Regions from separate parts of the Mesorhizobium sp. M0830 genome, predicted to be linked through region 2. Evidence: predicted binding sites of a transcription regulator. Region 2 holds the regulator's gene; each other region holds the start of a gene.
The links. Region 2 encodes LexA, which represses DNA repair genes until DNA is damaged. Its sites were predicted from a motif close to TGTTCNNNNTGTGTTCNG; they were not measured.

Region 1 (7,026 bases), on a different contig from region 2:
ACCCGCTCTACCATCCGATGGCCGCCGACTTCGACACCTCGATCGCCTTCCAGGCCGCCTGCGATCTGGTCTTCAAAGGCCGCGTCCAGCCCAATGGCTACACCGAACCGGTTCTGCACGCGCGCCGGCTGGAGCTGAAGGCGAAGCAGGGCTGAACAGGCACAAGCGGCAGGCCGCTGCCCTGAATCGGGCGGTTGATCTTCGACCTGGGTTTCCGGCCAGCGATAAGGCCTCAGGAGGCTCTGTGGTCCAGGAGCCGAACGACGGGATCGCGACGGTGTTCGGAGTTGGCGCGATCAACGCCTTCTACCGTAATCGCGATCGTTCCATTTTCCACTCTTGCTATCCAGCCTTTTGCTTTCAGGTACCAGAGATGAAATTCCAGGTGTTCTCGCGGGCAGCCTGACAGGCGTTCGAGTTCTACATCTCCGATCCCAGGATTGGTGACGTCGTGCCGGCGCTTCGCGTAAAGCAGCGAGAGCAGTTTGGCCTGGATCACGACATCCCGCTCAATGCCTTTGGTGCTGCTTGCTTCCTCGGTCAATTCACGGCGAAGGCTGGCATTATCCCTGTACGCGATGTCGTATTGAGCGCGCTTTACCGGATCCTTGAGCGTATTGTGCGCCTCTACGATTTCGCTGAAGCGGGTTTCATCGCCAGTCTGTTGATTGTCTGGATGATACCGCATCGCAAAATAGCGAAATATTCGCTCCAGCGTTTCCGAATTGGCGTTCGGGCTAACTTCCAGGATTTCGTAGTAGTCGATGAACATTGCGGACACCCCCAACCCCAATCATATTCGCATTGTCTAAGCTAAGGAACATCCAATGCAACAGCCCAGACCTTAGTCGGGCGCCGATAACGGCCATCCTTCCGGTGAAGCGGCGAGAAAAATGGCCGACGCCCGTCCGGTGGGGGCCGTTGGGTGATGCGGACGCCGGCCAAGCGGACAATCAGGTCCGCCGCACTGCAGACATGGCCGATTTGTAAGGGGCCCGTTATGGCGTGATCGCGGAAGCCGGCGAGGCATCGGCCATCGTGACGAGGCGCGCACCTTGGTCCTGTAAGCTTGCAATTTCGCTAAATTAGTGAAAACTTAACTAGCGGCTGGTCGAGCGGGTGGCAAAACGATGTATTTTCCGCAGTTCCTGGTGGGCATGTCCGCCACCACGATCATGGTGGCGATCTGGGCCTACATTGAAGCCGGATCGGTCTGGGTGGCGTTCGGTTGGGCCATTCTAGCAATGGTCATACTTCAGGTGGGATACGTCGGCCTGCTGGTTCACTTGATATTCAGGCGAGCACCGGAAGTGTCCGACGCCCGTGCGACGCCGGCAGACCCAACGTCACCGTTGATGTGAATGCTCATTCGGCAGGGTCGGCTTGCCGCGCGATCGCATAGCGAGCCTGCCGACGCAGATGCTCCTTGGTTCCACTGTCGAGCGCCCGCCAGTCACAACCGCGGATCGCCGCCTCCATCGCATAGAGCGCGTTGATCGTTATATGCTGTCCGAACCGGAATTTCAGACGGTGATAAGCCTCAATCGCGCCCAGACCGCGCAAATCCTCCTCACAGAGAACATCGATTTCCGCCAGCATCCGCGCTGTAGCTGGTCCAAGGTTTCTCATATCTTCGATGCGAGTGCTCATGGCTGGGTTCCGGCGCGCTCACAGCGCGCAAGATGGTCCCTATAGGATCTGCCACGTTCTCTGGGAAAGCGGTGCCTCACCTGCCCGTCAAGCCGCCTGCGCCATGCGCTCCGAACTCATGCGGTAGGAAATTGCCTCCGCCAGGTGGATGCGGCCGACGGTTTCGCTGGCGTCGAGATCGGCCAGCGTGCGCGCCACCTTCAGCACCCGGTGATAGGCGCGGGCGGAAAAGGCGAGCTTCTCGCTGGCGTCCTTGAGCAGAGAAAGGCCGGCGGCGTCAGGCATGGCGATCTCCTCGATGACCGAGGGCGAGCAATGCGCGTTGGTGGTGGCGCGGGTGGCGCCGAGCCGTTCGAAGCGCTCGCGCTGGATGGTGCGGGCGCGCGCCACGCGCAGCGCCACCTCGGCGCTTTTCTCCGCCCGGTCGGGCCGGATCAGATCGCTGGCCGACACTGCCGGCACCTCGATCCTGAGATCGATGCGGTCGAGCAGCGGGCCCGAGATGCGCGCCTGGTAGTCGGTGCGGCAACGCTCGCCGCGCAGGCAGCGATAGCCCGGCTCGCCGGCCATGCCGCAGCGGCAAGGGTTCATCGCCGCGACCAGTTGGATGCGCGCTGGATAAGTCACGCGATGATTGGCGCGCGCGATCATGCAGTCGCCGGTCTCGAGCGGCTGGCGCAACGCATCGAGCGTCTGCGGCGTGAATTCGGGAAACTCGTCGAGAAACAGCACACCGTGATGGGCAAGCGACACTTCGCCCGGCCGTGCACGTACGCCACCGCCAACCATCGCCGCCATCGAAGCCGAATGGTGCGGGGCGCGGAATGGCCGCCGGTCGGTTAATTTGCCTTCACCGAGTTCGCCCGCCACCGAGGCGATCATCGAGACCTCAAGCAATTCCTTCGGCGCCAGCGGCGGCAGGATCGACGGCAGCCGCTGCGCCAGCATCGATTTTCCCGACCCGGGCGGGCCGATCATCAAAAGGTTATGACCACCGGCGGCCGCCACTTCCAGCGCCCGCTTGGCGGTCTCCTGGCCCTTGATGTCGGCAAGGTCGGGCAGGTCGCGCGCCGCGGCATGCATGCCGGCTTCCGGCCGCGACAGCACCTGCGTGCCGCGAAAATGATTGGCGATGGCGATCAGGCTGCGCGGCGCCAGAATGTCGATTTCCTTGCCCGCCCAGGCCGCTTCCGGCCCGCAGGCAAACGGGCAGATGAGGCCCTTGCCCTCTGCATTGGCGGCGATGGCCGCTGGCAAGGCACCGGCGACTGCGGCAATCGTGCCATCAAGCGACAATTCGCCAAGCACGACATAGCCGGCCAGCATGTCGCCCGGAATGGCGCCCAATGCCGCCATCAGGCCAAGCGCGATCGGCAGATCGTAATGGCTGCCTTCCTTCGGCAGGTCGGCGGGTGCCAGATTGACCGTGACTTTCTTCGACGGCATCGACAGGCCCGAGGCATGAAGCGCCGCCTGCACCCGCTCTCGACTTTCGGCCACCGCCTTGTCGCCAAGGCCGACGATATGCATGTTGACCTTGCCAGGCGCGATCATCACCTGCACGTCGACCGGCACGGCCTCGATGCCCTGGAAAGCGACCGTGCGAACCCGCGCCACCATTTGCCCACCCCGAATGTGGGCTTGCCCGAGCCCGCGCCATTAGGGCGTTGGAGCCCCTTTGGCGAGACAATCACAATTCCCCGGCCAAATCAAGAACATTACAGGAACGCATGAGCGCGTAGGTTGCAGCCGGACAGAGCTCGGTTGCAATACCAAGTTAAGACGAAATGAAGACGGTTACTTCCGCTTGTCCTCGATCGCGTCCCAGAACAGGCTGGCGATGTCGGCGCCGCCGAAGCGCTGCACTTCGCGCACGCCGGTCGGCGAGGTCACGTTGATCTCGGTCATGTAGTCGCCGATGACATCGATGCCGACGAGGATGAAGCCGCGCTCTTTCAGCGATGGCCCGATGCGGGCGCAGATCTCGCGCTCGCGTTCCGTCAGCTCGGTCTTTTCGGCGCGGCCGCCGACATGCATGTTGGAGCGGGAATCGTGTTCGGCCGGCACCCGGTTGATGGCACCGACCGGTTCGCCGTCGACCAGGATGATGCGCTTGTCGCCCTTGCGCACGTCCTTCAGGTAGCGCTGCACGATATAGGGCTCGCGGAACATCTGGCCGAACATTTCGAGCAGCGAGGCAAGGTTGCGGTCGGCCTCGTGCAGATGGAAGATGCCGGCGCCGCCATTGCCGTAGAGCGGCTTGATGATGATGTCGCCGAACTCCTTGCGGAAGGCGGCCACCTCCAGCGGGTCCTTGGTGATCAGCGTGTCCGGCATCAGGTCGGGAAATTCGGTGACGAAGATCTTTTCCGGGCTGTTGCGCACCCAGGCCGGGTCGTTGACCACCAACGTCTTCGGATGGATTCGCTCGAGGATATGCGTGGTGGTGATGTAGTTCATGTCGAAGGGCGGATCCTGCCTGAGCAGGACCACGTCCATCTCCGACAAATCGGTGCGCACCCTCTCGCCCAGCGAGTAGTGGCTGCCCTTCTCGTCGCGCACCTGCATTTCCTCGATGCGGGCAAACACCTTGCCGTCGCGCAGCGACAGCCGGTCGGGCGTGTAGTGGAACAGCTGGTGGCCGCGCCGCTGCGCTTCCAGCGACAGCGCGAACGAGGTGTCGCCGGCGATCGACACGGTGGAGATGTGGTCCATCTGGACTGCGATTTTCAGCTTCATGGCGGTCTCCGGTGGACTCGGATGGGACGACTGTCTTGCCTGTACAGGCTCACTGTCCGTCTGCCAATCGCGACATTCCAGGATTGGCATAAGCAAGTCGCAAAGCCAGGCCGGCATTGATCTTGCCGGCCATGTGCAGACAAGGCGAGGCGCCGGGTCATCCGGTGGCGGCAAACGACGGGAGATGTGCGCGTGAAAACAACGGCTTGACACGCCCCACGTCGGCCTTCCCGAAGGTGATGCGCTTTACCCGTGAAAAATCCATTTGGCGATACGTTTCCTAAAGGGTTTGCTGCCAGTCTCGCAATAAATTCCGACGACACAAAACAGGGACACCGATGCAAACTTCGTTTGGCACCGGTCAGGCAAACAGGGAGAGCACGGATCTGGCGTTCACAGATCCGTTGACCGGGCTTGGCAACCATCGCCGCTTCTTCGACAAGGTCGATCGCCTGATAAGCGACCGTGCCGACGATCCCGCGCCCTTTACCGTCGGCATTCTCGATCTCGACGGCTTCAAGCCGATCAACGACCTGTTCGGCCACAAGGCCGGTGACGACATCCTGATCCAGGTCGCGATGCGGCTGCGCGCCTCGATGGACGGCTACTCCACGGTCTGCCGCATCGGCGCCGACGAATTCGCCTTTCTCTATCCGATGGTGTTCAGCGAGGAGGCGGCGGCTGAAAAGTCGCGCATGCTGATCGAGATACTGTCGGCGCCCTACGATGTCGGCGAGCGCACCGCCAGGCTCTCGGCCTCGGTCGGCTGCTCGCTGTTTTCTTCGGGCGACGAGACCACCGAGATCCTCATCAACAAGGCGGAGACGGCGCTCTACCACGCCAAGCGATCCGGACGCGGCCGCGTCGTCGTCTACACCCGCGAGATGGAAGAAGCGGCCAAGCGCGTCACCCGTATCGAACAGGCGCTGCGCCGCGCTGTCTCGGCCGGCGAGGTGGAACCGCATTTCCAGCCCATCGTCGATCTCAACACGCGCCGCACCATCGGCTTCGAGACGCTGGCGCGCTGGACCGATCGCGACCTGGGCTCCGTGCCGCCAACCGTCTTCATCCCCATCGCCGAGGAGCGCGGCATCATCGGCCCGCTGTCGCAGCTGGTGCTGCGCAAGGCGACCGAGGCGGCCCGGAGCTGGCCGAAGGACCTGTTCCTGTCGTTCAACCTGTCGCCCTCGCAGCTCGTCGACCAGAACACCGGCCTGCATATATTGGCGATCCTCGAGAGAACCGGCTTCGATCCGCGCCGGCTGGAAATCGAGATCACCGAGACCGGCCTGATGAACGATCCTGCCTCGGCCGCGCAGATCGTCGAGGACCTGCGCCGCGTCGGTATCCGCGTCTCGCTCGACGATTTCGGCACCGGCCAGTCCTCGCTCGGCCGCTTGCGCGAATTCCATTTCGACAAGCTCAAGATCGACCGCGCCTTCGTCTCGTCCATTCTCGACGATCGCCCGTCCGAACACATCATCCGCGCCATCCTCGCCATGTGCGAGGGGCTCGGCATGGACGTCGTCGCCGAAGGCATCGAGCAGGAAGCGCAGGCCGATCGCCTGGTCCAGTTCGGCTGCGCCGGCGGCCAGGGCTATCTTTTCGGCAAGCCGGTCGATGCCGACGCCACGCTCGGCTATCTCCGCGATTCCTTCCGCGGCGCTCTGCGCGCCAAGGCGATCTGACCGGCAATCTCCAAGCCATCCGCAATCCGGTGCGGCGCATTGTCGTTTTGTCTGACATTAGCCCAAAAATCCGACCGTTCGCCCTTGCCCGCGCAACTTGCGTGGCTAGGATGCGCGCCGGTCTGGCTTCAGCGCCGCGCGTCCTTCAGGACGCGTAGCATTTTGTATTTGCGCATGATCCCTTTCCGAAAATCGATCTGATTTTCGGGGTCATGCGCTCGGAGAGAAAAGATATGATGCCATCGGCGAATTTTGCCGACCTGGAAGGCGCTTCGGTGCTGATCACCGGCGGCGGCTCGGGAATTGGCGCGGCACTGACCGAGGGGTTTGTACGCCAGGGCGCCAATGTCGCCTTCATCGATATCGCCGATGGTCCAAGCACGCTCCTTGCCGACCGCATCGAGAAAGAGTCCGGCCGGCGGCCGCTGTATCTCAAGACCGATCTGCGCGACGTCGAGGCCCTGCGGGCGTCGGCTACCAGGGCGGCAGAGGCGCATGGCGACGTCACCGTACTGGTCAACAATGCCGCATGGGACGAACGCCACGCCGTCGAGGACGTGACGGTCGATTTCTGGGACAACAACCAGGCGATCAATCTGCGGCCGCATTTCTTCACCGCGCAAGCGGTGGCGCCGGGCATGAAGCGTGCCGGCGGCGGCTCGATCATCAACTTCACCTCGACATCCTATCTGATCAACCATCCCGACATGCCGTCCTACACGGCCGCCAAGGCCGGCATTCTCGGCCTCACCAAGGGCTTGGCCGGCAAGCTCGGCGTCGACGGCATCCGCGTCAACGCCATTGCGCCGGGCTGGGTGATCACCGAGCGGCAGAAGGAGCTCTGGGTAACCGAACAGGCGCTCGCCGCCCATGTCGCCAAGCAGTGCATCAAGCAGGTGATGCAGCCGGACGACATCGTCGGCACGGTGCTGTTCCTGGCCTCGGACGC
Region 2 (7,026 bases):
CATCATCTCCATTTCCGGACTGCACATGGCGCTGGTCGCTGGCACCATCATGGGTTTGCTGCGTGGCGCCTTCGCCCTGTTTCCGGATTTTTCCGCGCGTCGCCCGGTCAAGAAGTATGCTGCGGCTGCCGCACTGTTCTCGATCGCCGCCTATCTTATCATCTCAGGCGTCGTCGTTGCCGCCGAGCGCAGTTTCATCATGCTGGCGGTGATGCTGATTGCCGTTCTTTTTGATCGGGCAGCACTGACGATGCGCAATCTGGCGATCTCGGCGATCGCGGTCATCATGGTGTCGCCGCATGAAGTGGTCGGCCCGAGTTTTCAAATGTCGTTTGCCGCGACGGCCGCGCTGGTCGGTGCCTATGCCGGCTGGGCGGATCATCGTGCGGGGAAGGCGAGGCCACCGCCGCCAAAGCGATCCTTGCCCGGCTTCCTGACGCGAAAACTCCTGCTGGCGGCAGCCGGCCTTGCCATGACCTCCATCATCGCTGGCAGCGCCACGGCGCTGTTTGCCATCTGGCATTTTCAGCGTGTGTCGCCGCTCAGCCTGTTCGCCAACCTGGCCATCATGCCTATCGTAACAGTCGTAATGTTCCTGGCTGTCGCCAGCGCGCTGCTGATGCCATTCGGGTTGGACTGGCCGGCCCTCTATCTGATGGGCAAAGGCCTGACGGTGATGATCGCGATGTCCGGATGGATTTCCGAGCGTTCGCCAGTCGACGCAATCGGTTTGATTTCGCAGCAATCCGTCGTGCTGGTGACGATTGCCTTGGTCATCGCGACGATGGCGACCACATGGTTGCGGCTCGCAGCGCTTCCCTTCGCGCTTGCCGGCCTGTTGACCGTCTCGGATACGCGCGCACCTGACGTGCTGGTCTCGGAGGATGCGAGGCTGGTGGCGCTGCCGATTGGCGGCGGCGAACTCGCGGTCAGCCGGGCCAGGCCGAACGAATTCACCGTCGACAACTGGAAGCGTGCGCTGACATCCGAAAGCATTATCGCGCCGGAGGTGTTCGACGAAGGCGACGGGCAATTCGACGTCGAGGATGCGGCTGAAATGCCGGCGGGAGCGCCATTCTATTGCACATCAGGCGTTTGTCTCGCCAGGCATCCGTCCGGTGCTATCATTGCCTATGTCGAGGACCGAAAGGACACCTGGAAAGCCTGCGGCTTCGCCGACCTGATCGTCATCAACGACGCGACGGCCTATGACGCTTGTCACAACCCGCTGGTTCTCGTCATCACCAAACGGCAACTGGCTAGCAATGGCAGTGCTGCCGTCTTCTTCGATCGCCAGTCGGCGACCACGCCGGCAACGGTCAGCTTTGCGGTGGGTAGGCCCTACCGGCCTTGGCACGTGCAACGTAAGTTTTCGCGTGAGGCGAGGGGCCTGCCGCCCTTCAAGAGACCGGACAAGCCCGTCGTTAAACCGCAGGTGCCTCAGTAACGGCGGATCAGGCCGACAAGCTTGCCCTGCACCTTGACCCGGTCTGGTCCGAAAATCCGTGTCTCATAGGCCGGATTGGCGGCTTCGAGAGCAATCGAGGCACCCTTGCGGCGGAACCGCTTCAGCGTCGCTTCCTCTTCATCCACCAGCGCCACGATGATCTCGCCAGGGCTCGCCGTATCGGCGTTGCGGATGATGACGGTGTCGCCGTCGAAGATGCCGGCCTCGATCATCGAGTCGCCCTTGACCTCCAGCGCATAGTGCTCGCCTCCCATGATCATGTCCGGCGGCACCGAGATCGAATGGGTCTGGTGCTGGATGGCATCGATCGGCACACCGGCGGCGATGCGCCCCATCACAGGGATCGACACGGCGGAGACCACGTCGTCGTCATTGCCGGCTGAAGGCATCCGTGAAGACGCCGGCTTGATCTGCCGGCCAAGGCCGCCCTGGCCGAGACTGGCCTGACCAAGACTGCCCTGGATGACGCTAGGCGAGAACTTTTTCGCCGCGTTGAGGCCGGGCGCGATCGAATCCGGCAGCCGCAGCACTTCCAACGCGCGCGCCCGGTTGGGCAGCCGGCGAATGAAGCCGCGCTCTTCCAGTGCCGTGATCAAACGATGAATCCCGGATTTGGAGGCAAGGTCGAGCGCCTCCTTCATCTCGTCGAAGGATGGCGGAATGCCGCTTTCCTTCAGGCGTTCATGAATGAACATCAGCAGTTCGTGTTGCTTGCGTGTCAGCATGGCGGCCCCCAGGGTACCTAAAACCAGAATCAGAAAACAAACCCAGAACAAACACTATATGTTCCAGTTGTGTTCTGCAACCGTTTAAAGTTTAATGAATCTGTTAAGGCCGCTGAAATTATTTGGCGCGCGCCAGCGCGCTTGGGTGATCACGGCATGCCGTCACAAGGCGCTTTCCGGCATTGAAATTGTTATGGTTAATGGGCTGCCGCCCATCGTTGGCCCAAGCTTTGGCATGAGCTGCCCATGGATCCGCGACGGGGCATTTCCAGCCTTCCATGCGTTCGTCTGCCGTGAACGAAACGAAGCCAAAATGCCAACCTTGGTTAATTTGTTGATGCCAGTGTTGGCCAGCAGCGGCAACCGGATTTGTGCACTGGAAATTCGTCCCTCCATCATCCGACCAAGAGGCAACGATGCGACAACAGTTGGGACGACTGCGTCAGGTCACGGCCTCCTTGACGGCGAAACGCTGGTCCTTCCATGCATCCGTTCGCAGAATGTCTTCCAGCACCTCGACCGCCAGCCACACGTCCTTGTAGCCGACATAGAGCGGCGTAAATCCGAAACGGATGGTTGACGGCGCGCGGAAGTCACCGATCACTCCGCGCTCGATCAGCGCCCGCATGATTTGATAGCCATGATCGTGAACGAACGACACCTGGCTGCCGCGCCTGGTCGCGTCGCGGGTGCTCTCCAGCGTGAGGCCATAGGCGCCGCACTTCGCTTCGACGAGCTGGATGAACAGTTCGGTCAGCGCGACGCTTTTCTTTCGCAATGCCGCCACGTCGACGTCGTTCCAGATTGCGAGCGCACCTTTGAGCGCCCGCATCGACAGGACCGGCTGCGTGCCGCACAGAAAGCGGCGGATACCGGTGCCGGCAACATAGCCTCGTTCGAAGGCAAAGGGCCGTGCATGCCCCCACCAGCCGCTGAGCGGCTGGCTGATCGCGCCGTGGTGGCGTTGCGCGGCATAGATGAAGGCTGGCGCGCCTGGACCGCCGTTGAGGTACTTGTAGGTGCAGCCGACAGCGAAATCGGCTTTTGCATGATCGAGCTCGACTGGCAGAGCGCCAGCGGTGTGGCATAGATCCCAGACGATCAGCACTCCGGCCGCATGAGCTATGCGCGTCAGCGCCGCCATGTCGCGCAGTTCACCCGATTTGTAATTGACGTGGTTGATCAGCACCACCGCGACGCTTTCGTCGATCAGCTCTTCGATGGTTGGCGCGTCGACGCCCGCGAGGCGCAGAAGGACCCCATCGCGGGTCGAGGCAACGCCTTCGGCGATGTAGAGGTCGGTGGGAAAACTGTCAGCCTCGGCGACGATGGCCGATCGGCCGGGCCGCATCTCCATCGCGGCATGTAGCACCTTGTAGATGTTGATCGACGTCGTGTCGCAGACAACAGTCTGTCCGGCTGCGGCCCCGATCAAGCGTCCGAGCTGGTCGCCAAGTTCGATCGGCATCTCGAACCATCCGGCTGTATTCCAGGCCCGAATGAGATCCTTGGCCCATTCCTCGGTGGCCGCCTGCTGCAGCTCGCCGAAAACGGCATGCGACGCTGCCCCAAGCGAATTGCCGTCGAGATAGATCACCCCCTCCGGCAGAATGAAACGATCGCGCATGGCGCGGAGCGGATCCGTGGCATCCATCGCTTCGATTGCAGCGAGATCAGGAATTCCACTCATGGTCAGTCAGTCCTCGGTTGTTCGCGAAGGTTTTCCGCTGCAAGCGCGCCCTCGATGTGCCTGTTCTCATTTCGATTGTGTCAAAGCCGGGTACGGACTGCCCACAGCTCCGGAAACAGCACGACCTCGAGCATCTTCTTGAGATACGAAGCACCCGACGTGCCGCCGGTGCCGCGTTTCAGGCCGATGATGCGCTCGACCGTGGTGACGTGGTTGAAGCGCCAGCGGCGGAAATAGTCCTCGAAGTCGACCAGCTTCTCGGCCAGTTCGTAGAACATCCAGTAGCGCTGCGGGTCGCGGTAGATGGTCTGCCAGGCGACCAGAACCTCTTCATTCTCGGTTCGCGTCTCACGCCAATCCGTGCGCCTGGCATCGGTGCCGATGTCGAATCCGTTGCGCGCCAGAAGCAGCAGCGCTTCGTCGTAGAGCGACGGCTCCGCCAGGATCGCCTCCAGCTTGCCGCTGAGGTCCGGCCGGTGCTTGTGAGGGCCCAGCATGGCGAGGTTGCGGTTGCCGGCCATGAACTCTATGGCGCGATACTGCCAGGACTGGAAACCCGAGGACTGGCCGAGTGCATCGCGGAACTCGGTATATTCGCTGGGCGTCATCGTGCGCAGCACATCCCAGGCGTTGTTGAGCTGTTCGAAAATGCGGGCGACGCGCGACAGCATCTTGAAGCTTGGCTCGAGGCGATCGGCGCGGATCGAGCGGATCGCAGCGCCAATCTCGTGCAGGGCGAGCTTCATCCACAGTTCGGAGGTCTGGTGCTGGATGATGAACAGCATCTCGTCATGCGCCGAAGACAGCGGCGTCTGGGCCTCCAGCACTTTCTCCAGGTGCAGATAGTCGCTGTAGGACATGCTCTCCTTGAACGACATCTGTGCGCCTTCGGACGCCGGATCGTAGGGTTCGCTCAATTGATCTTCTCCGTGCGCAGCCGAAAACGCTGGATCTTGCCGGTCTGGGTCTTGGGCAGCGCGGCGATAAATTTCACCGATCGCGGATATTTATAGGGCGCGATCGTTGCCTTGACGTGGTCCTGCAGGCGCTTGGTCGTCAATGCGTCCGGCGCTACGCCCTGCACCAGCACGACGTGCGCTTCGACGATCTGGCCGCGTTCGGCATCTTCCGTGCCGATCACCGCGCATTCGGCAACATCCGGGTGCGACAGGAGTGCCGCCTCGACCTCGGGTCCGGCAATGTTGTAGCCGGCGCTGACGATCATGTCGTCGGAGCGCGCGGCGAAATGGAAGAAGCCGTCTTCGTCCTGCGTGAAGGTGTCGCCGGTGAGGTTCCAGCCGTCGCGGACGTAGTCCTTCTGCCTGTTATCGGCCATGTAGCGGCAGCCGGTCGGTCCGCGCACCGCCAGCCTGCCGGTCGCGCCGCGCGGCAGCTCGCGCATCTCCTCGTCGACGATGCGCGCCTCGTAGCCGCCCACCGGCTTGCCGGTCGACGCCGGCTTCATGTCGTCAAAGCGGTTGGAGATGAAGATGTGCAGCATCTCGGTGGCGCCGATGCCGTCGAGGATAGGCTTGCCGGTCTTTTGCGTCCACTCTTCGAAAACCGGAGCGGGCAAGGTTTCGCCAGCCGAAACGGCGACACGCAGCGATGACAGATCGGCCCCTTCATCCATGGCCTTCAGCATGGCGCGGTAGGCGGTCGGCGCGGTGAAGGAGACGGTCGCCTTATAGGTCTCGATGATGTGTATCATGTTGGGCGGCGTCGCCTGTTCCAACAGTGTCGCTGCCGCACCGAAGCGGAGCGGGAAGATGGCGAGCCCGCCAAGGCCGAAGGTGAAGGCCAGCGGCGGCGAGCCGACAAAGATATCGTCCGGTGTCACCCGAAGGATTTCGCGTGCGTACGCATCGGCGATGATCAGGAGGTCGCGGTGGAAATGCATCGTCGCCTTCGGCACGCCAGTCGTGCCCGAGGTGAAGCCGAGCAGCGCGACATCGTCGCGGCCGGTGTCGACGGCGGTGAACGTCACCGGCTTATCGAGAGCGGCACGGTCGAGTTCAGCATCATGGTTGGCGGTGCCGTCGAAGCCGATGACCTGTTTGAGGAACGCGCTGTCCTTGGCGCAGGCTGTCATCTCGTCCATCAGCCTGGTGTCACACAACGCGATGGTGATTTCCGCCTTGTCGACGATCTTGGCAAGCTCACCGGCGCGCAGCATCGGCATGGTGTTGACGACCACGGCGCCGACCTTGGTGGCGGCCAGCCAGCAGGCGACCATGGCGGGGTTGTTGGCGGAGCGGACCAGCACCCGGTTGCCCGGCTTGACGCCGTAGTTCTCGACCAGCGCGTGGGCTAGCCTGTTCGTCCAGTCGGACAGTTCCTTGTAGGTGCGGCGGCGGCCATTGCCGATCAGCGCGGTGTGGTCACCGAGGCCCCTCTCGACCAGCCTGTCCGTCAGTTCGACGCCGGCATTGAGACGTTCGGGATAATCAAAGCCGTCGAGCAGGAAATCCGGCCACTGCTCCGGAGGCGGCAGGTGATCGCGCGTGAACGTGTCGATATGCGCTGAAGGCCCAAGCATGTCGCCGCTATCCCGTCTGCTGCCTGGCCAGTGCGCGATGTGCCTGACCTGTGTGGTGGATTTGAAGTTCCTGTCTTTCGCGGGAGGTTTTCGTACCGCCAATCGTGCCAGCTCGACTATGCCACCGGGAAAGCACGAGCATCTACGGGGTCAGGGCAGCACAGCAGACCTCCCATTTCGTCGGCTGATCGTCTTGTCAGGATCGCACCAGTCGAAATTTGTTTCAAGCCTAAAATGTTTTGGCCTTGAAGCATTGACGCATGGCGTGACGGTGGCCATTGCTAGCTCATAAGCGATGACGTTTTGGGGGAGGCGCAGATGTTCGAACGTCACATTGTCGATTGGGATGATGCCTATGCCAACGGCGCGAACATCGCCGGCAGTGACCGCTGGCCGGCTGCGTGGGCGGAGCCGGCGCAAGCATTTCGTGATGCGCTCTCAATGGAGGGCCGGGCACGGCTCGACATCGCCTATGGTGGCGGACCGCGCAATCGGCTCGATCTTTTCCTTCCCAATGCCGCGCCCAAGGGGTTGGTGGTGATCCTCCACGGCGGTTACTGGCTGGAGACCGACAAGAGCATGTGGTCGCACCTCGCCAATGGCG
Region 3 (7,026 bases), on a different contig from region 2:
CTGGCTGGTTGACACCATGGGTGCTGGTAGACGCCCACCGGTTTTCTGCGCCCGTTCCTTTCACTCGTCCCTCGGGGCCCGTTACCTGGGTCGATCTGGATGTCGAAACCATGCGTGCCGTGCAACAGCATTCGGCTATATTAAATCGGTCGAACGCAGCGACAGTGCGGGCGGCGTCCGTTGCATTGCCCACTTCAACGTCCCGCCCATATGCCGAAGGGTTCGATTCTTCCCCCAGGTCATCTGGCAAGGAACCGCAAATATCCCCCGCCCTCGAATCCAAGCTCGTGCTAAAGGCTGAAGAGATCGGCTTCGCCGTCAAGCCGCGCAGAAGTTCGCAGACCAAGATGCTTGAACTGTCGGTCACTACAAGGAGCGGCAAGCGGTTTGTCTTCGTCGACCGGATGCCGAAGTCCGAACCGCAGTTCAGGGTTTTCCTCCCGCCGGAGGTGGACAAGAAGGCTGAAACCGCAATCGCTGGAATTCCTGGCGTTGAGCGATTCAGGAATGGTAGATCGGGCCATTATGTGTTCAGACACAGCGCTTTTCGCGCATTCGCCCCTTATGAGGGTCATGAGCCTGAAGCGCATGGCTGGTTTGTGTCCGCGCTGCGCGCGGAATCTGCATTTGGAGCGATCCTTCAAGCTGTCGAGGTCGCTTGAACGCGGATCGCTACAAGAGACCCGCTTCCGTCAGATACGGCGACGGGTTGGCGGGCTGGTCTCCAATCCTTCCACTAAGCGTAATCATGAGACGGCGCTTTGGTCTTGTCATGGCCACGTAGAACAAGCGTCGCTCACTCTCCTTGGCTTCCGCCGTTTCCGCCCGGCGCAAGGGCCAGATGCCATCATTGGCGTCAAGTATGATGACGGTATCGTATTCTTTGCCCTTCGCGCGCAACGCTGTCATCAGATGAACAGGTCGGCGCCACAGTTCGTCGGCAGCGCCTGAAGCGTCCTCCTCGCCCGGCAGCCGAGCAAGCGTATCGCGTGCGCTGTCAAGATCATCAATGAAGCGCTGGAAGTCGTCCTCATAGCGTCCCGCAAATTCCGCCAAGTAGAGGAAGGGCGGGTCGGTGTAGAATATGTCTTCCTGCGATTTGCCATAATCCTGGTTGAGCCCCGCAAAGCCCGCACCCAAAGCCGCGATTGCATCCCTTACCGTCGGCGCATCCAGGAGGTCGCGCAGCACCCGGCAGAAAACGAGGCCGGCGGCCCCATCCTCGTTGAGGCCTTTCAATGATCCGCGGTAGGCTGCTATCGCATCGAGCGCGTCGCTGTAGCTTTTTGGTCGGCTCGTGCGCAAATGGGCGGCCAATGCCTCTCGTTCCGCCTTTTTCAACGGATACCGTTTCACCAGGTCGCAAAGCTTGACAATGTCGTCCACAAGCGCAGGCGGCCTGAAATTGGCTCGCGCCATTGCACATGTCTGCAGGGCATGGCGCAGCTTTTCAAAGGCACCACTCATGAAAATCTGAAGATCCTCAGCCGCACAAAAGGGTAAATCCTCGCTCGCCATCAGAACCTGATACGGGATAAGTTGCGCGCGTTTGCGGGAAAGAATGGCAAGCTTCGCATTTGGTCTGTTGCTGGCGAGAAAAGACCGCACTTCATCCATCACAGCATCGATGGATTCGACGAACCTGTCGCTCCTCACGATTTGGACCTCTGCATCTACCGTTTGCATCGCAACGACGCGCTTATCTTCTCGACGCTTGTTGTTAACGATCAGCTTCTGTGACGCCGCTACAAGATTTCTGGGGCAACGATAATTTCGTTCCAGGATGTGGGTCGAAAATTCACGATCGAAATGTTGATCAGGTTGCAGGATGTAGTGGGGTGTCGCCCCCCGCCACTCGAAGATGGCTTGGTCATCATCCCCCACGATCGTCAAGTCAGCCTTGTGCAGATCGACGATTTTTCGGACGAGGTTGAGGTCAAGCGGATTGATGTCCTGGAATTCATCCACGAGTACCTGTGTGTATCGCGAACCGCCGGTGGGAAATCGATCCTCCGCAATCTGCCGGCGCAGATCCAGGAACGCGACATATTTCTGGTCTTCCAACGAAAAAAGAGCCTGCCCAATCATGGTCTGACAACTGTCGACCCAAAACGGCAGCACTTCTTCGATAAAGGATTCAAGGCGCTTGTCGGCCAGTATCTCGCATTCGGCCAGCTGGTCGATGAGATTTTGGATTTGCCAAAGCAAGCCCAGACGCATGAGGTAATCCATCTGGTCGTGGGCGGCCCAAATGCTCGGAGCTTCATGGTCGAACCCTAATGATTTCAGTCGTTCAATCAGGCCGTTCAGAATCTTGTCAACAACGTAGGGCTGCGCCTCCATAGCCTTCTCAATCGGAGGGAATTTGCGCCAGACGGGCTGCAATGTATTTCGCACGCAACCTGACTTTTCGAATTCACTTACCAGCAGGCGCGGGCTGTGATGATTGGCGCGTAGCCTCTTGAAGCCCCAGCCGTTCAGAGTCACCACCTCGACAGCACTCGCCATGAACGCGAAATCGGGATTTGAAAGTCGTGCGCGTAGTTCGTCGCGCGCTGCACGGGTAAAAGTCACGACAAGGAACCGGCCCTTCGAATCCGCTCGGCGATAAAGCTCCGCACACCGCCATAAGAGAGATTGTGTCTTACCACTGCCGGCAGGAGCAAGGAGGCGCAAATTGCCCCCGGGGGCCTTACAGAAGCGCTGCTGAAATTCGTCAAGCTGCTGATCCGAGACGTCAATTGGCCTGGTCGGAATAGCTTGTGCGTCAGTCATGTCAGTGTTCCCAAACCGAGACGATGGTCTACAGAATCTATTGATCTCTGCTTGCAGTCTGCCCCGTGGACCGCAGCGTGAGCAAGTTTCGAACACGGAGCGCGACAGCGCGCAGTTGCAAGCTGTATGCTGTAGCCCTGCTCGAATGCTGCGACCATGAGGTCAATGCTGACGCGTCATCGGCAACGGGATTTCCGAGCACAGCTCAAGATTTCTGCAGAATGCATTGGCAAGCAGGATCTGGCGCGGCGTGCTGCATTCCGCTTCGAACACAGCCGGTGACGCTACCAGAAGCGACAAACATTTGGCCACGGCGCTGAACTCGTACACAGGAGAAATTTCTAGGCCACCTTCAGTCTATCGACATCGCTTCCTGGACCCAATAGTGTTTCGGGTTGGGGGCTAACGTGTATGGATCCAGTTTTTTCGGTTTCGGCGTCGATCGCCAATCATCTAAGCGTCGCGTTCCATCAAAACGAAATAGCGCTGGCCGATGAGATTGAGCTTCGAAACGACCTTGGCCGAGATATTGCCGAAATTGAACTGCTATTGAAAGTGAACCCGCATCTGCCGCTCCACTTGTCATCCGTATCGATGGAATAGTCAGCGGGTCTTCTCGTCGGATATCTTCTGTTGATTTGAAACTCGATGCTGGTTTCTTGCGCCAATTGCGGGCGGTTGGTGACCAACAGACCAATGGGGGCAGGATTACTGCACCTGCTCTTGGAGGGAGGATCTGGGAACGTGACGAGCGATGTGGTCGCCAAAACGGTGAGTATTTGGGAGGCGCTGGATAGGTGGGGAAAATCACTTCCCGGCTGGCAAAAATTTGCGGTATCCTATGCAGTGCGCGACGGCAAGCTTTCAGAAGAGCGGATTGGAGAAGCGTACACGATTTTTCAGAGAGGGGCGTTGCTCAGTACTGACGCAGCGCCGCTTCCCGTTATTCCCGATTCCATCACCGGTCGACCCGACAGCACAGACTCAAGTCCCTTGGTCATTGCCGCGATCAAAAACCCGGTCAGTGTCAACGCTATCCCCGCTTCGGCTGAGCTTCACTTCGGAAATGGGTTAACCATCGTCTACGGGCATAATGGCGCAGGCAAGAGCGGCTTTGCCAGGATACTATCTGCCGCTTGTTTCAGCCGCTCACGCCAGAAGATTCACCCCAACGTCTACGACATAAAATCCGAAGCGATCCCGGCCAGTGCCAATATTATGATCCGGCGCGGACAAGGGCAGGAGGAGACTCTTTCGGTCACCGAAGGGACCGAGCATCCGGTCCTGCGGCGGGTCAGTGTCTTCGACTCAGCGATAGCTACCGTCCACCTGGCGCAGGAAACCCCCTTCGGTTTTCAGCCCGTAGGGTTTGACGTTTTCGATGAGGTAGTCCGCGTCATCGAGGCCATAACGAAACGCCTTGATGATGAAATCGTCAAGCGCCGATCGGAAAACAAGTTCATCAACATCTTCATAGGCGAGAGCGGAATCAAGACCGAGATCGGCACACTGTCCAAGGACACCGACGGAGCGGCGCTCCGCGAGCTGGCGGTCTACGGCGAGACGGAATCGATGCTTCTCGAAGAGATCGACACCCAAATCGCGGAGTTGAAATCCAAATCGCCCGCCGACCTGATCAAGCAGCGGTCGGACGCGCGGAAAGATATCGATAACCTGACGAAGCGGGTTGCTGGACTGCTGCACGAGCTGGGCGCGGACGCGTGTAGGGCTTACGAAGAGCAGGTCAGCGTACTGAAATTAAAAATCGCAGCCGCCATGGCTGCTTCCCTGAGCGGTGCAAGCAGCGCAGATCTCAAAAAGACAGGCAGCACCACATGGGAGACATTCGCAAAATCAGCGCGGCAGTTGGGACGAGAGGAGAAGGACTCCTATCCGCAAGTGGGGGACCCCTGTCTGCTCTGCCATAGGCCCCTGGACGAGCCGTCGGCATCGCTCGTGCAACGCTTCTGGAGCTTCCTTGACGACGAGGCACGCGTAGCAGCTGAGAAAGCCAACGCTCTCCTCAACGCAACCGTCGAACGCTTGAAGAAATCGGACCTTGTGCTTCTGCCGGCAGACGGGCGAATGCGCGCCGATCTCTTGAAGGTCGTGCCCGCGCTTGTCCGCACCATCGATGAATTAGCGGCCCAGCTTGCCTCACGCCGCGACCAAATTGTTGACTACCTTGAGCGCCGGAATGCCTCCTTGCCCGAACGCGATATCGTCACGCCGAACGTCACGATCGATGCCAGCCGGCAGGCGCTGGACGACGAGATCAAACAACTGAATGAGAATTCTGTCGATGAAGCGCTGTCCGTCCGTCAGGCAGAGCATATCCTGCTACGCCACCGAGAGGTTCTCTCACAGAACATCGACGACATATGTGCGTATATCGAGAACCAGAAGTGGATTAGCAAGGCTATAACAGCCAGACGTTCGGTGAGCACCCGTTTTGTCACCGAAAAGCAGAAAGACCTCTTCCAGACATTGATCGAAGGAAACTACAAAGATCGGCTGAAGCAAGAGTGCGGGTACCTCGACGCTGTCCTGCCCGTCGAATTCAAGGCCAGAGGCAGCGGCGGAAAGACTATGCGCGGCCTGCAGATGCAGGGAGGTCACAAACCACATGAGATCTTAAGCGAAGGCGAGCAGAGAGCGGTTGCCCTTGCCGACTTCCTGACGGAAGTAAATTTGAATCCGTCATCGGCCGGGATCGTGCTTGACGATCCAGTCACCTCGCTCGACCACAAGCGCAAGCGCAAGATTGCCGAACGTCTCGCCCGCGAGGCGAAAATCCGGCAGGTCATCGTCTTTACGCATGACCTGGTGTTTCTCAGCAGACTTATAGATGTGGCCAAGGATAACGGCGTTGAGCTGGCAACCCATTGGGTCGACAGGGGCGTTAATAACGCGCCAGGACACGTCAAGCTTGATGATTGCCCGGCGGGTTCTGACGCCTACAAGACACCACATCGCGCGAAGGAATCCCTTGCCAAAGCAAAAAAGGCAATCGGACAGATCAGAGTCGATAACGTGCGTGCGGGCGCTTCGGCGTTGCGGCAGACCTTGGAGGAGATCATCATCCGGGATGTATTCAAAGGCGCCGTGACGCGTTGGGATGAGCAGGTCAAAATCGGCAACTTGAAAGGGATTCTGTGGACGAACGAGGTTGCCGACGAGATATGCCTTTTGCAGGACGATATCTCGCGGCTGATCGACGCTCATTCCACCTCTGATGAGTTTGGCGGCGGTATGCCCGAACCCGACGAACTGGAAAAACTAATCGTGAGGGTCGAAATGATGCAGATCGAGGCGAAGAAAAAGCGCAAGTGATCCAGTATTTCTGCCCTGACCAGTGCACCCACTTTAGGCTTGCAAAGCAGGATGCCAAGAGCCGGCTGAGCTTTGACAACTGCATCGTCCAACATGATAACTGGGCAGCGAAAACTACGTCGGCATAGGCGCTAGATGGATAGCAGCCTGAGCTCAGGACAGCCAACACCGCGTGTCGTGAATCATCTATCGAGCCGCGGTCGAAGACCTCTATATTCCGTCGCCGGAGACCGCCGAATGGCATTTCGATTCCTGCATACGGCCGATATCCATCTCGACTCGCCGCTCCGTTCGCTGGCGATGCGAAACGCCGATCTTGCCGAGCTCGTGGGAGACGCCAGCCGCCAGGCATTCGTCTCCATAGTTGATCTCTGCGTTGCGGAGCGTGTCGATGCGCTCGTCATTGCAGGCGATCTTTACGATGGCGACCAGACCTCGATGAAAACAGCGCGGTTCCTAGCGTCGCAGATGACACGCCTGCACCAAGCCGGCATCAGGGTTTTCAAGATCCGCGGAAATCACGACGCCCTGTCGCGGATATCGAAGCAACTCACCTTTCCAGACACGGTTACGATCTTCGGCGGCCGTCAACAGTCCGTGCTGCAAACCGCCGGCGGGCTCGACGTCATGTTCCATGGATTGAGCTTCGCGAGCCCCAAGGCGCCGGAAAGCCTGCTCCCAAAATATTGCGCTCCGCATGAAGGGGCGGTCAACCTCGGCATCATGCACACCAGCCTGGCCGGATCCCCCGGCCATGATGTCTACGCGCCTTGCAACGTCGCCGACTTGCACGGCCACAGTTTTGACTACTGGGCGCTCGGACACATCCATGTCCGCAAAGTCCATCCTGGATCAAGCACGGTGGTGATGCCGGGAATGCCGCAGGGCAGGGACATCAATGAGGCCGGAGAGAAATCC

Region 1: NKI20_RS27165 (YifB family Mg chelatase-like AAA ATPase) is a predicted target of LexA. The motif match lies at 3,362-3,379, and genes of this name have one in related genera.
Region 3: NKI20_RS00245 (UvrD-helicase domain-containing protein) is a predicted target of LexA. The motif match lies at 2,853-2,870, and genes of this name have one in related genera.

Annotation. Positions count from the first base shown of each region.
Region 1 covers NZ_JAMYOR010000061.1:2,222-9,247, forward strand. Annotated here, with positions in the region: gene NKI20_RS27145 (malate synthase G) at 1-155, shown strand, start outside; gene NKI20_RS27150 (J domain-containing protein) at 233-772, opposite strand; gene NKI20_RS27155 (exopolysaccharide production repressor protein) at 1,131-1,361, shown strand; gene NKI20_RS27160 (TfoX/Sxy family DNA transformation protein) at 1,366-1,650, opposite strand; gene NKI20_RS27165 (YifB family Mg chelatase-like AAA ATPase) at 1,738-3,270, opposite strand; gene gshB (glutathione synthase) at 3,448-4,389, opposite strand; gene NKI20_RS27175 (putative bifunctional diguanylate cyclase/phosphodiesterase) at 4,728-6,077, shown strand; gene NKI20_RS27180 (SDR family NAD(P)-dependent oxidoreductase) at 6,311-7,026, shown strand, end outside.
Region 2 covers NZ_JAMYOR010000058.1:18,128-25,153, reverse strand. Annotated here, with positions in the region: gene NKI20_RS26680 (ComEC/Rec2 family competence protein) at 1-1,447, shown strand, start outside; gene lexA (transcriptional repressor LexA) at 1,441-2,193, opposite strand; gene kynU (kynureninase) at 2,636-3,883, opposite strand; gene kynA (tryptophan 2,3-dioxygenase) at 3,964-4,800, opposite strand; gene NKI20_RS26660 (AMP-binding protein) at 4,797-6,422, opposite strand; gene NKI20_RS26655 (hormone-sensitive lipase) at 6,741-7,026, shown strand, end outside.
Region 3 covers NZ_JAMYOR010000001.1:47,726-54,751, reverse strand. Annotated here, with positions in the region: gene NKI20_RS00250 (ASCH domain-containing protein) at 1-662, shown strand, start outside; gene NKI20_RS00245 (UvrD-helicase domain-containing protein) at 673-2,775, opposite strand; gene NKI20_RS00240 (hypothetical protein) at 3,187-3,378, shown strand; gene NKI20_RS00235 (AAA family ATPase) at 3,520-6,108, shown strand; gene NKI20_RS00230 (metallophosphoesterase family protein) at 6,346-7,026, shown strand, end outside.